Regions from separate parts of the Pseudomonas sp. GW823-FHT05G12 genome, predicted to be linked through region 2. Evidence: predicted binding sites of a transcription regulator. Region 2 holds the regulator's gene; the other holds the start of a gene.
What was found. The regulator sigma-54, encoded in region 2, starts transcription at its own class of promoters, with help from an activator protein. The targets are predictions, from matches to a motif close to ANTGGCATNNANNTTGCTNT.

Region 1: AC3RCM_RS17495 (sigma 54-interacting transcriptional regulator) is a predicted target of sigma-54. The motif match lies at 3,878-3,897, and genes of this name have one in related genera.

The regions. Positions count from the first base shown of each region.
Region 1 is NZ_CM179501.1:3,826,420-3,832,643, forward strand. It holds gene AC3RCM_RS17485 (sugar ABC transporter substrate-binding protein) at 1-329, opposite strand, end outside; gene AC3RCM_RS17490 (asparaginase) at 696-1,784, shown strand; gene AC3RCM_RS17495 (sigma 54-interacting transcriptional regulator) at 1,910-3,784, opposite strand; gene cynS (cyanase) at 3,986-4,426, shown strand; gene AC3RCM_RS17505 (formate/nitrite transporter family protein) at 4,491-5,315, shown strand; gene AC3RCM_RS17510 (DUF1654 domain-containing protein) at 5,518-5,760, shown strand; gene AC3RCM_RS17515 (endonuclease) at 5,767-6,224, shown strand, end outside.
Region 2 is NZ_CM179501.1:1,143,466-1,149,689, reverse strand. It holds gene AC3RCM_RS05265 (KdsC family phosphatase) at 1-81, shown strand, start outside; gene lptC (LPS export ABC transporter periplasmic protein LptC) at 90-662, shown strand; gene lptA (lipopolysaccharide transport periplasmic protein LptA) at 649-1,173, shown strand; gene lptB (LPS export ABC transporter ATP-binding protein) at 1,174-1,899, shown strand; gene AC3RCM_RS05245 (RNA polymerase factor sigma-54) at 2,075-3,568, shown strand; gene hpf (ribosome hibernation-promoting factor, HPF/YfiA family) at 3,648-3,956, shown strand; gene ptsN (PTS IIA-like nitrogen regulatory protein PtsN) at 3,969-4,433, shown strand; gene rapZ (RNase adapter RapZ) at 4,436-5,290, shown strand; gene AC3RCM_RS05225 (HPr family phosphocarrier protein) at 5,309-5,581, shown strand; gene AC3RCM_RS05220 (ZIP family metal transporter) at 5,609-6,224, opposite strand, start outside.

The DNA.
Region 1 (6,224 bases), 2.7 Mb from region 2:
ACCGCCGACACAAGTGCTTTCGAGTCAGCCGGGGCAATCACCAGCGCCTTGGCGCCGGCATTGACCATCTGCTCGACGATGCGGATCTGCTCGCCAGTGTCGGTCTCGTTCTTGATGCCGTTGGCGATCAGCTCGAACTCGTCGGCGTGGGTTTTCTGGTAGTCCTTGGCGCCGTCTTCCATGGTGCGGAAGAACTCGTTGGCCAGCGACTTCATGACTAGGGCGACCTTGGGCTTGTCTTCAGCGTGGGCGGCAGACAATGGCAAGGCGAGGCTAAGCGAGGAAATGACAGCGAGGGCCAGCAGACGACCGGGGAACGGCAGCTTCATGAACGATGACTCCGAATCTTGTGTTTTTTGTCGGATCGCAAACGTTTGCGTTGACCAACTATGGTAACAGGACCGTTGTTTGTCAAATCCGTTTGGCTTTCGGAGGCCAAAGTGCTGCTGGGGCCGATTATGCAGCCTTTTCCGAAAAACCGAACACCTTTTCCTTTATCTGTTCGGAATTACGAATGCAATGCCGCCTTGGCAGGCGCGGCTCGGTGCAACACCACACATTGTCGGGGCTGCTACACAGCCCATTGCAACGCAAGGCCGCTCCAACCCAGGCAACGCGTGGCGCCTTGGTACGAAAAATGCCTATAGCCCTGCGCGACTCAATAACTAACTCACTAGGAAGCGAGAACAATAACGATGAATGCCGCACTGAAAACCTTCGCCCCAAGCGCACTCGCCCTGCTGCTGATCCTGCCATCCAGCGCCTCGGCCAAAGAAGCCGAAACCCAACAGAAGCTGGCCAACGTGGTCATCCTCGCCACCGGCGGCACCATTGCCGGCGCCGGTGCCAGCGCTGCCAACAGCGCCACTTACCAGGCTGCCAAGCTGGGCGTCGACAAGCTCATCGCCGGCGTGCCGGAACTGGCCGACATCGCCAATGTACGTGGCGAGCAAGTGATGCAGATCGCCTCCGAGAGCATCAGTAATGACGACCTGCTGAAGCTGGGCAAGCGCGTCGCCGAGCTGGCTGAAAGCAAGGACGTCGACGGCATCGTCATCACCCACGGCACCGACACCCTCGAAGAAACCGCCTACTTCCTCAACCTGGTAGAGAAGACCGACAAGCCAATCGTGGTGGTCGGCTCGATGCGTCCGGGTACCGCCATGTCCGCCGACGGCATGCTCAACCTGTACAACGCCGTGGCCGTAGCCAGCGACAAACAGTCGCGTGGCAAGGGCGTGCTGGTGACCATGAACGACGAGATCCAGTCCGGCCGCGATGTGAGCAAAGCGGTCAACATCAAGACCGAAGCCTTCAAGAGCGCCTGGGGCCCGATGGGCATGGTGGTGGAAGGCAAATCGTACTGGTTCCGCCTGCCGGCCAAGCGCCATACGGTCAATTCCGAGTTCGATATCAAGCAGATCAGCAGCCTGCCGCAGGTGGACATTGCCTATGGCTATGGCAACGTCACCGACACCGCCTACAAGGCGCTGGCACAGAACGGCGCCAAGGCGCTGATCCATGCCGGTACCGGCAACGGTTCGGTATCGTCGCGGGTAGTCCCGGCGCTGCAAGAACTGCGCAAGAACGGCGTGCAGATCATCCGCTCGTCGCATGTCAACCAGGGTGGTTTCGTACTGCGTAACGCCGAACAGCCGGATGACAAGAACGACTGGGTCGTGGCTCACGACCTGAACCCGCAAAAAGCGCGGATCCTGGCGATGGTGGCAATGACCAAGACCCAGGACAGCAAAGAGCTGCAGCGCATCTTCTGGGAGTACTGATCAACCACCCATGGCCGGTGCCCCACATCACCGGCCATTCTTCCTTTTCCAGATCAACCCCGCCCCGCCGCCACTCAACTGGGGCTCGCATCAGTGGGTTTCTTCTCAGGGTTGCGCGAGTAGCTCTATTTGTAATCTCTCGGATCAACGCCCCACTTTTTGAGTCGAGACGCCAGGGTTGTGGGCTTCAACCCCAGCAATTGCGCAGCACCACCCTCGCCGGAGACTTTCCCTGCTGTTCGTTTGAGCACAGAGATCGCATTCAGCTTCATCTGCCGCTCCCAGTCTTTGTCGGCAGTCGGCTCGGGCGGGCATTGTGAAGTTGAAGATACAGGGCCACTGGACGGGGCGCTTGGCGCCAGAACCTCATGAAAGCTCACGCGACCATCTCGGGAGACAATGGTCTGTCGCTCAATCACATTTTGAAGCTCGCGAATGTTGCCCGGCCAAGCGTACTGCTGAAGCACCGCGACTTGGGTCAGCGACATGCGAATGCCCGGTTTGTTGAACGCCAGGCTAGCCCTTTCAAGAAAATGGCTGGCGAGCAAAGGAATGTCCTCAAGTCGCTCCCGCAAGGGCACCGAGCGTATAGGGAACACATTCAAGCGGAAGTACAAATCTTCTCGGAACGCACCTCGGGCGACCATATCGCGTAGGTCACGGTTCGTTGCGGCGATAACTCGCACATCAACGGCCCTGGTGCGATTGTCGCCTACAGGCTCAAACTGGCGGTCCTGTAGAACGCGGAGCAACTTGCTTTGTAGCTCCAGCGGAATCTCTCCCACCTCATCGAGAAACAAGGTACCGCCGTCTGCCAACTCAAAGCGACCCACTCGGTTGCTGACCGCTCCGGTGAAGGCCCCTTTGAGGTGGCCGAAGAACTCGCTCTCGAACAATTCACGGGGCACCGCGGCGCAATTGACCCGAATCAGAGGGCGGTCGCGCCGGGGGCTGCTGGCATGAATAGCGCGAGCAACAAGCTCTTTACCCGTGCCTGACTCGCCGGTGACCAACACGTTGGCGTCGGTAGCTGCGACCAGGTCGATCTGCTGTAACAGATGCTTGACCGCAGGGCTTTCGCCGACGATCTCGTGGTGATTGCCGTGGGCGTTGATTTCCTCCTGCAGGTATTGGTTTTCCATTTCCAGCCGAGTCTTCAACTGCTCTACTTCACTTAGCGCATCGCGCAGGCGCGCTTCAGTGCGTTGTCGTTCGCGGATGTCCCGAAACAACACCACCGCCCCTACCAGCCTTCCCATCTCGAAGATTGGAGTGCTGGTGTACTCGACGGCGATTGGTTCGCCGCTCTTGTGCCAGAACACCTCGTGGTCCACGCGATGAACTTGTCCATCGCTGAACGAAGCATGGATGGGGCACTGATTGACCTCGAACGCACGTCCGTCGCTATGGCTGTGGTGGAACAAATGGTGGGCATCCTGGCCAATCATGTCGACGGCACTCCACCCCAAAATACGCTCGGCGGCGGGGTTGATGAACGTGGTCTGGCCCCGGGTATCGAGCCCATAGATGCCCTCGCCAACTGCACCAAGAATCAGCCGGTTTTGCTGCTGGATGCGCTCGAACACCTGGCTGATTCGTTCCCACCCCACGTGGCCCAAACGGTGTTGCCGGCGCGCCTCAGCACGGTTACGGCGCTGCTCCAGAAGGTCGCGGCGCTGCACCGCCAGCACAATTTTCCCGCCCTCAACCGCGCTAGCCGAAACCTCCACCGCTATTTGCCGCAGTTGCAGATCCACCAGCAGCAGGTCGTCCGACCACGCTTCGCCTTGAGTCAGCACCTCATCCGTAAAGCTCACCCACAGTGCGATTCCCCCTCGCAGAAAATGGCTAAAGGCATGACCGGGCAGCTCATTTGCGGCGCAGCCAAGTAAATCAAGCGCGGCGTTGTTGGCTTGCAGTACTCGATCAGCTACCGGGTGGATTAACAGCATGGCAACGGCGGAGTCGGCCGCGACTCCGAGGGCGACGGTGTCTGTCACTGATGGATATCCTCGAACCGATTTTCACGAAATTTCGTGAACAATATTACGACAGTTCGTAATTTACGAAATTTCGTAAATACACCCCGCCAGAAACCAAAAAATAAACCAATAAAATCAGGTAGTTACAAAATGTTGGAAGTTGGCACATCTCTCGCTATGGGTGTTCTCACCTTAAACAAAACTGCGGGAGCAGAAATAATGGACAAACTTGAAATGCATCACCTGATCATGGCCGCGAAAGCACGCAAGGGCCTGAGCTGGGATGATCTTGCCAACGCAGTGGGCAAGGCCCCGGTATGGCTTGCATCGGTTTGCTACGGCATGAACAGCGCGCCGCTGGAAGTGGCAACGCATCTTTGCGAGGTATTGGAGCTGGATGATCAAGTCGCCGCTACCTTAACCGCTTTCCCGGTCAAGGGTTGGGACAAGTCCATCCCTCAAGACCCGCTGATCTATCGACTGTACGAAGTCGTGGGCGTCTATGGCCCAACCCTGAAAGACGTTATCCAGGAAAAATTTGGCGACGGCATCATGAGTGCCATCGACTTTTCCATGCATGTCGAGCGAATCGAAGATCCCAAAGGCGACCGGGTTTTGTTGACTCTCAATGGCAAGTTCTTGCCATACCGTTCCTGGTAAACCCATCCAACCCTCGGCATCCCTCCGGGGGTGCCGCCTATTACCCGCAGTTGAGGGAACCGCCATGTCTTATCTGCTACCCACCGATTTTGTCACCAAGATGCTCGATGCCGGCGCATCAAAGGTCCACATGTCCACTCGCGACACGCTGATCCGCAGCTATATGGCCGGGGCAATTCTGGCCCTGGCGGCCGTATTCGCAGTGACCATCGCAGTGCAGACAGGCTCAGCCCTGATAGGCGCAGTACTGTTTCCGGTTGGTTTTTCAATGCTCTACCTTATGGGCTTCGACCTGCTCACCGGGGTCTTCATGCTCACCCCGCTGGCATTACTGGACAAACGCCCCGGGGTCACCGTTAGGGGAATTCTGCGCAACTGGGGCCTGGTGTTCGTCGGCAACTTCGCCGGCGCCCTTACGGTCGCCTGCATGATGGCCTTCGTCTTTACCTATGGTTTCCATGCTTCCCCCGGTGCCGTGGGAGAGAAAATTGCCAGCATCGGTGAGGCCCGCACCCTGGGTTACGAGCAATACGGGCTGGCAGGCTGGTTGACGATCTTCCTGCGTGGCGTGCTGTGCAACTGGATGGTGTCGATGGGCGTGGTCGGCGCGATGATCTCCACCTCTGTGAGCGGCAAGGTGATCGCCATGTGGATGCCGATCATGCTGTTTTTCTTCATGGGTTTCGAGCACTCGGTCGTGAACATGTTCCTGTTCCCATCCGCAATGATCATGGGCGGCGACTTCTCGCTCATGGACTACCTGGTGTGGAACGAAATCCCCACCGTACTGGGCAACCTGGTGGGCGGCCTGGCCTTCACAGGCCTGACGCTGTACGGCACCCACATCCGTACGGCCGCGAAGAAAGTTACCAGCGCAACAGCCTGCTGAAGCTATAAAGAAGGCAGGCAGCCTCAGTCGCCGCCTGTCTCACTTCAGGTTTTGCTTTGCACTGCCTCTAACCCGAACATCGTTTACATTTCAGAACAGTGTCATGGCTTACAGACCAACGCTGGATTTCCCCTGACAAGCTGTTGCGAATTTAATTACAGTGAAATACTGTATGCACATACAGCAAAACAAGGAAACTCCTGTGTCCAGCACCGCCTCCGCCACTCCGAGCAGCTATGAACAGCTGGGTGTACGCATCCAGAAGATCATCAACAGCCCCACCGCCCAGCGCAGCCGTGCGGCGCTGATCTTCCGCCTGGAACAGGAAAGCCCGGATGACTGGGAGACCCTGCTTCAGGAGATCGCAGAAAACGACAACGTCACCCTCGCCCATCGCGACGATGGCGGTGTGCAGATTTTCTGGACGGTACCGAAGGAAGATTGACTGCGCATGAGAGTTTCGCTTTTCGCAGCAGCCTGCCTGTTACTGACCGCTCCGTTTGTTCAAGCCGACGCTCCGCGTACCTTCCAGGAGGCCAAGAAGGTCGCCTGGAAGCTCTACGCGCCACAATCGACCGAGTTCTATTGCGGCTGTAAATACAAGGGCAACAAGGTCGACCTGGCCTCCTGCGGCTATGCCCCGCGCAAGAATGCCCAGCGCGCGTCACGCATCGAGTGGGAGCACATCGTACCCGCCTGGCAGATCGGCCATCAGCGCCAATGCTGGCAGAGTGGCGGGCGCAAGCAGTGCTCGCAGCATGACGAAGTGTACCAACGCGCCGAAGCCGACCTGCACAACCTGGTGCCAAGCATCGGTGAGGTCAACGGCGACCGCAGCAACTTCAGTTTCGGCTGGCTACCAGAACAACGCGGCCAGTATGGCCGCTGCCTGACCCAGGTCGACTTCAA
Region 2 (6,224 bases):
GAAGGCGCGGCCCGTGAATTCTGCGAATTGATCATGCAGGCCCAGGGCACCCTGGACGCTGCCAACGCCAACTACCTGTAAGGCTGCCCATGCTCAGCAAGAAAGCCCGAAACATTGCGCTGCTCGGGGCGATAGCCGCCCTGTTGGTAGCCATTGGCTACTGGAATGTCAGCCCGGAGAGCTTCCTCGACAAGCCCGTGGCCCAGGTCGACGAAAGCGCCATCGATTACTACGCGATCAACGCCCACAGCGTGCAGTTCCTGCCCGACGGCAAGCTGCAATACGAAATGACCGCCGACAGGATCGAACACCTCAAGACCAGCGAAATCACCCAGGTGACCACACCGGACCTGCACCTGTACCGCGGTACCGAGTACCCGTGGCATGTGCAGAGCACGCGCGCCGAGGTCAATCCTGACGGTACCGAGGTCGAACTGATCGACAAGGTGCGGATTGCCCGCACCGATGAAAAGCAGCGTGAAACCATCATCACCAGCTCACGCATGACCGTGTTCCCGCAGAAGCAATATGCGCAGACCGAGCAAGCCGTTAGAATCGACGGCGCCGGAGGCACCACTACGGGCAAAGGCATGAAAGCGTATTTGAAAGAAGGCAAGATGGACTTGCTCTCTAACGTAAGAGGACAGTATGAGGCTCGTTAAAACCCTCCCCCTTTTGCTCAGCCTGAGCGCAGCACTGGGAAGCGCGAGCGCCCTCGCCCTGCCGAACGACCGTGACCAGCCTATCCGCATCCAGGCCGACAACGCTCACCTGGATGACAAGCAAGGCGTGGCCACTTACACCGGCGACGTGATCATCACTCAGGGTTCTATGATGATCAAAGGCAACACCGTGACCATTACCCGCTCCGCCTCTGGCGATATCGACGTAGTGACCTCGGTGGGCAACCTGGCCTACTTCGAGCAGCAGCAGAGCGCAGCCAAGCCGGACAAGATGAAAGGCTGGGGCGTAACCATCCAGTACCAGTCGCAGAAGGACTTGGTCATTCTCACCGACCGCGCCAAGGTCGAGAGCGAAGGCAATACCACCGAAGGCGAAAAGATCGTCTACAACACTCAGACCCAGGTGGCGACCGCCGGCCGTGGCGGCAATGTGACAACACCCCGTCAGCGCATCGACATGGTGATCCAGCCCAAGAAGAAGGCCGAGTAAATGGCAACCCTCAAAGCCCAGCACCTGGCAAAGAGCTACAAGGGGCGGCAGGTAGTACGTGATGTCAGCCTGTCTATCGACAGCGGCCAGATCGTCGGCCTGCTCGGCCCCAACGGCGCCGGCAAGACCACTTGCTTCTACATGATTGTCGGGCTGGTCCAGGCCGAACAGGGCCGCGTACTGATCGACAACCTCGATGTCAGCCACCAGCCCATGCACGGCCGCGCCCGCGCCGGAATCGGCTACCTGCCGCAGGAAGCCTCGATCTTCCGCAAGCTGTCGGTCGCCGACAACATCATGGCCATCCTCGAGACCCGCAAGGACCTCGACCGGGACGGCCGCCGCAAAGAGCTGGAAAGCCTGCTGCAGGAGTTCCACATCAGCCACATCCGGGACAACCTCGGCATGAGCCTGTCCGGTGGTGAACGCCGCCGCGTCGAAATTGCGCGCGCCCTGGCAACCGCACCCAAGTTCATCCTGCTGGACGAACCGTTCGCCGGTGTCGACCCGATTTCGGTCGGCGACATCAAGCAGATCATCCACCACCTCAAGGCCAAAGGTATCGGCGTACTGATTACCGACCACAACGTGCGTGAAACCCTGGATATCTGCGAAACCGCTTATATCGTCAACGATGGCCGACTGATCGCCGAAGGCGACGCTGAAACCATCCTGGCAAACGACCTGGTCAAAGAAGTTTACTTGGGTCACGAGTTCCGCCTCTGACCCGGCACGTGCCTGAAGTACTGGCAAACAGCCCTGAAACTGCGGGTAAAGTTGTTACGGTACTCTAGGCAAACGCTACAATTTAAGGCATAAAACTTGCTTGATCTGGCGCTCCGGCGCCCTCGTGTAGTGGATGGCGCATGCGCGCCGGCGAACAAGGTATTAAGCCCCTGCCATGAAACCATCGCTCGTCCTAAAAATGGGCCAGCAACTGACGATGACACCTCAGTTGCAACAGGCCATCCGCCTGCTCCAGCTCTCTACCCTGGACCTCCAACAGGAAATCCAGGAAGCGCTGGAGTCGAACCCGATGCTCGAACGTCAGGAAGACGGCGAAGACTTCGACAACAGCGACCCGATGGCCGACAACGCCGAGAACAAGCCGGCCGCCGAAGTTCAGGACAACAGTTTCCAGGAAAGCACCGTCAGCGCCGACAACCTGGAAGACGGAGAGTGGAGCGAGCGCATCCCCAACGAGCTCCCGGTCGATACCGCCTGGGAAGACATCTACCAGACCAGCGCCAGCAGCCTGCCGAGCAACGATGACGACGAATGGGACTTCACCACGCGCACATCGGCCGGCGAAAGCCTACAAAGCCACCTGCTGTGGCAGTTGAACCTGGCGCCGATGTCCGACACCGACCGCTTGATTGCCGTGACCCTGATCGACAGCATCAACGGCCAGGGCTACCTGGAAGACACACTCGAAGAAATCTGCGCCGGTTTCGACCCCGAGCTGGATATCGAACTGGACGAGGTCGAAGCCGTACTGCACCGCATCCAGCAGTTCGAGCCGGCTGGCGTCGGCGCCCGCAACCTGGGTGAATGCCTGTTGCTGCAACTGCGCCAGCTACCCGCTACAACTCCGTGGATGACCGAAGCCAAGCGCCTGGTCACCGATTTCATCGACCTGCTCGGCAGCCGTGACTACAGCCAGCTGATGCGGCGGATGAAAATCAAGGAAGACGAGCTGCGCCAGGTCATCGAACTAGTGCAAAGCCTTAACCCGCGCCCTGGTTCGCAGATCGAGTCCAGCGAGCCCGAGTACGTGGTGCCCGACGTCATCGTGCGCAAGGACAGCGACCGTTGGCTGGTAGAACTGAACCAGGAAGCCATCCCACGCCTGCGCGTCAACCCACAATACGCCGGCTTCGTGCGCCGTGCCGACACCAGCGCCGACAACACCTTCATGCGCAACCAGCTGCAGGAAGCGCGCTGGTTCATCAAGAGCCTGCAAAGCCGTAACGAAACCCTGATGAAGGTTGCCACGCAGATCGTCGAGCACCAACGCGGCTTCCTCGACCACGGCGACGAAGCGATGAAGCCGTTGGTACTGCATGACATTGCCGAAGCCGTAGGCATGCACGAATCGACCATCTCGCGGGTTACCACGCAGAAATACATGCACACCCCGCGTGGCATCTACGAACTGAAATACTTTTTCTCCAGCCATGTCAGCACCTCCGAAGGCGGAGAATGCTCGTCCACGGCGATCCGCGCGATCATCAAGAAACTGGTTGCGGCGGAAAATCAGAAAAAGCCATTGAGTGACAGCAAGATCGCTGGTTTACTGGAGGCACAAGGCATCCAGGTAGCCCGTCGCACCGTCGCCAAGTACCGCGAGTCCCTCGGCATCGCACCGTCGAGCGAACGCAAGCGACTGATGTAGCCCCTGAGATGTGCCACAGCGTTTTCGTGGCAGGTGCAAGACCTGCCTCTTTATGCACGGGCAACAAAGGAGAAGCTGTATGCAAGTCAATATCAGTGGACAGCATGTAGAAGTCACCCAGCCACTGCGCGATTACGTGCTTGAAAAGCTCGCCCGCGTGGAGAGTCACTTCGACAAGATCACCAACGTGCAGGTAATCATGAAAGTCGAGAAGCTTCAGCAGAAGGTCGAGGCGACCCTGCAGATTCCCGGCGGCGAAGTGGTAGCCAACGCCGAACACGAAGACATGTATGCAGCGATCGACGCCCTGGCCGACAAGCTCGACCGCCAACTGAAAAAACACAAGGAAAAACAGCAAAGCCTGCTGCAAGGTGCAGCTGCCCGCTGATCCCCCTCATCCATGATCCGACTTGAAACCATCCTGACCCCCGGCCGTTCCCTCGTGAACGTGCCGGGCGGCAGCAAGAAGCGCGCCCTGGAAAAGGTCGCCACTGTCATCGCCGACCAAGTGCCAGAACTGGAGATGCAGGACGTCTTCGAAAAACTGGTAGCCCGGGAAAAGCTCGGTTCTACCGGTTTTGGCAATGGCATCGCCATCCCGCACTGCCGGCTTGAAGGATGCTCTGCCCCAGTCAGCGCCCTGCTGCACCTGGAAGCGCCTATCGACTACGACGCCATTGATGGCGCGCCGGTGGACCTGCTGTTTGTGCTGCTGGTGCCCGAAGCGGCCACCGATGCTCACCTTGAACTTCTGCGTCAGATCGCCAGCATGCTCGATCGCAAGGAGGTCCGTGATCGACTGCGTGCGGCCACCAGCAACGAGGCCCTGTTCCAGGTTGTCCTGGACGTACAGAACGAGCACTGAACATGCGCCTGATCATCGTCAGCGGCCGGTCCGGCTCCGGCAAGAGCACCGCCCTCGATGTCCTGGAAGACAGCGGTTTCTATTGCATCGACAATCTGCCCGCCGGGCTACTGCCGCAGTTGGCGGAAAATGCACTGATCAACACCGAATTGCTGCAGCCCAAGGTGGCGGTTTCGATCGACGCGCGCAACCTGCCCAGCCACCTGATGCGTTTTCCCGAGCTGCTTGAAGAAGCCCGCGCCCGGCACATCCAGTGCGACGTGTTGTACCTGGATGCCGATGAAGAGGTCCTTCTCAAGCGTTTCTCGGAAACCCGCAGGCGGCACCCCCTGACCAACGCCAACCGCTCGCTCGCGGAAGCCATCCGCGTGGAAAGCGACTTGTTGGGGCCCATTGCCGACCTGGCCGACCTGAAGATCGACACCACCAACCTGAACCTGTACCAGTTGCGTGACTCGATCAAGCTGCGCCTGCTCAACCAGCCCGAGCCTGGCACAGCGTTTCTGGTCGAGTCGTTCGGCTTCAAGCGGGGCATGCCGGTCGACGCCGACCTGGTTTTTGACGTGCGCTGCCTGCCGAACCCCTACTGGAAACCGGAACTGCGTGAGCACTCGGGCCTCGATCAACCCGTGATCGACTACCTGGCCGCACAACCGGATGTCGAAGACATGTACAACGACATCTCCAGCTACCTGCTCAAATGGTTGCCCCGCTTCGCTGCCAGCAACCGCGCCTACGTAACCATTGCCATCGGCTGCACTGGCGGACATCACCGTTCGGTGTACATCACCGAGCGCCTTGGTCGACAGCTGCAGCAAACCCTGAAAAACGTCCAGGTCCGCCATCGCGACCTCTAGCCCAAGGATCCGCCCCAGATGCCCGCCCGCGAAATCACCATCATCAACAAGCTGGGTCTGCATGCCCGGGCGGCAGCCAAGTTCGTCGGTGTGGCCGGCCGCTTCCCCTGCCAGGTACGGGTGGGTCGCGCCCCGGACAAGCTGGTGGATGGCAAGAGCATCATGGCGGTGATGATGCTGGCCGCAGGCAAAGGCACCCAGGTGCACCTGCATACCGAGGGCGAACAGGACAGCGACGCCATGGACGCACTGGTCGAGCTGATCAACAATTTCTTTGACGAAGGCGAATAGGCCTCGCAAACCTGCGCTTGCACCAGGTCAGGACATCGCGGTATCCATCACCATCATCAGACAGAAGCCTGTACACAGCCCAAGGCTGGCCAGACGATGATGGCCGTTGCTGCGCGATTCGGGGATGATTTCCTGGGTGACCACCAGCAACATCGCCCCCGCTGCACAGGCCAGCCCCAGCGGCAGCAGCAGTTCGGCAACATTTACCAGCCAGGCACAGATCAACGCCGCCAGCGGCTCGACCAAGCCTGAGGCTGCGCCGATCAGGAAGGCCTTGAAGCGCGGCATGCCCGCCCCTGCCAGCACCAGCGCGATCACCAGCCCCTCAGGCACATCCTGCAAGGCAATGCCCATGGCCAGGCTGTCGGCGTCGGCCATGCCACCCCCGGCCGACACACCAATGGCCATACCTTCGGGGATGTTGTGGGCAATGATGGCAATCACGAACAGCCAGATGCGCGCTGCAATCACCGGTTGGTTTGCTGTGCCCACCAACGCCTCCGGCGAAGCCCAGGATACCTTGAGGTCGACCAGGAACAGGCACAACGCCCCGAACATCAGGCCAAAACTGACCAGGCCACCTGCCCCCCAAGGGCTGAAGCCAATAGACTGAGCCGCCGCCAGGCCCGGCATGATCAGGGAA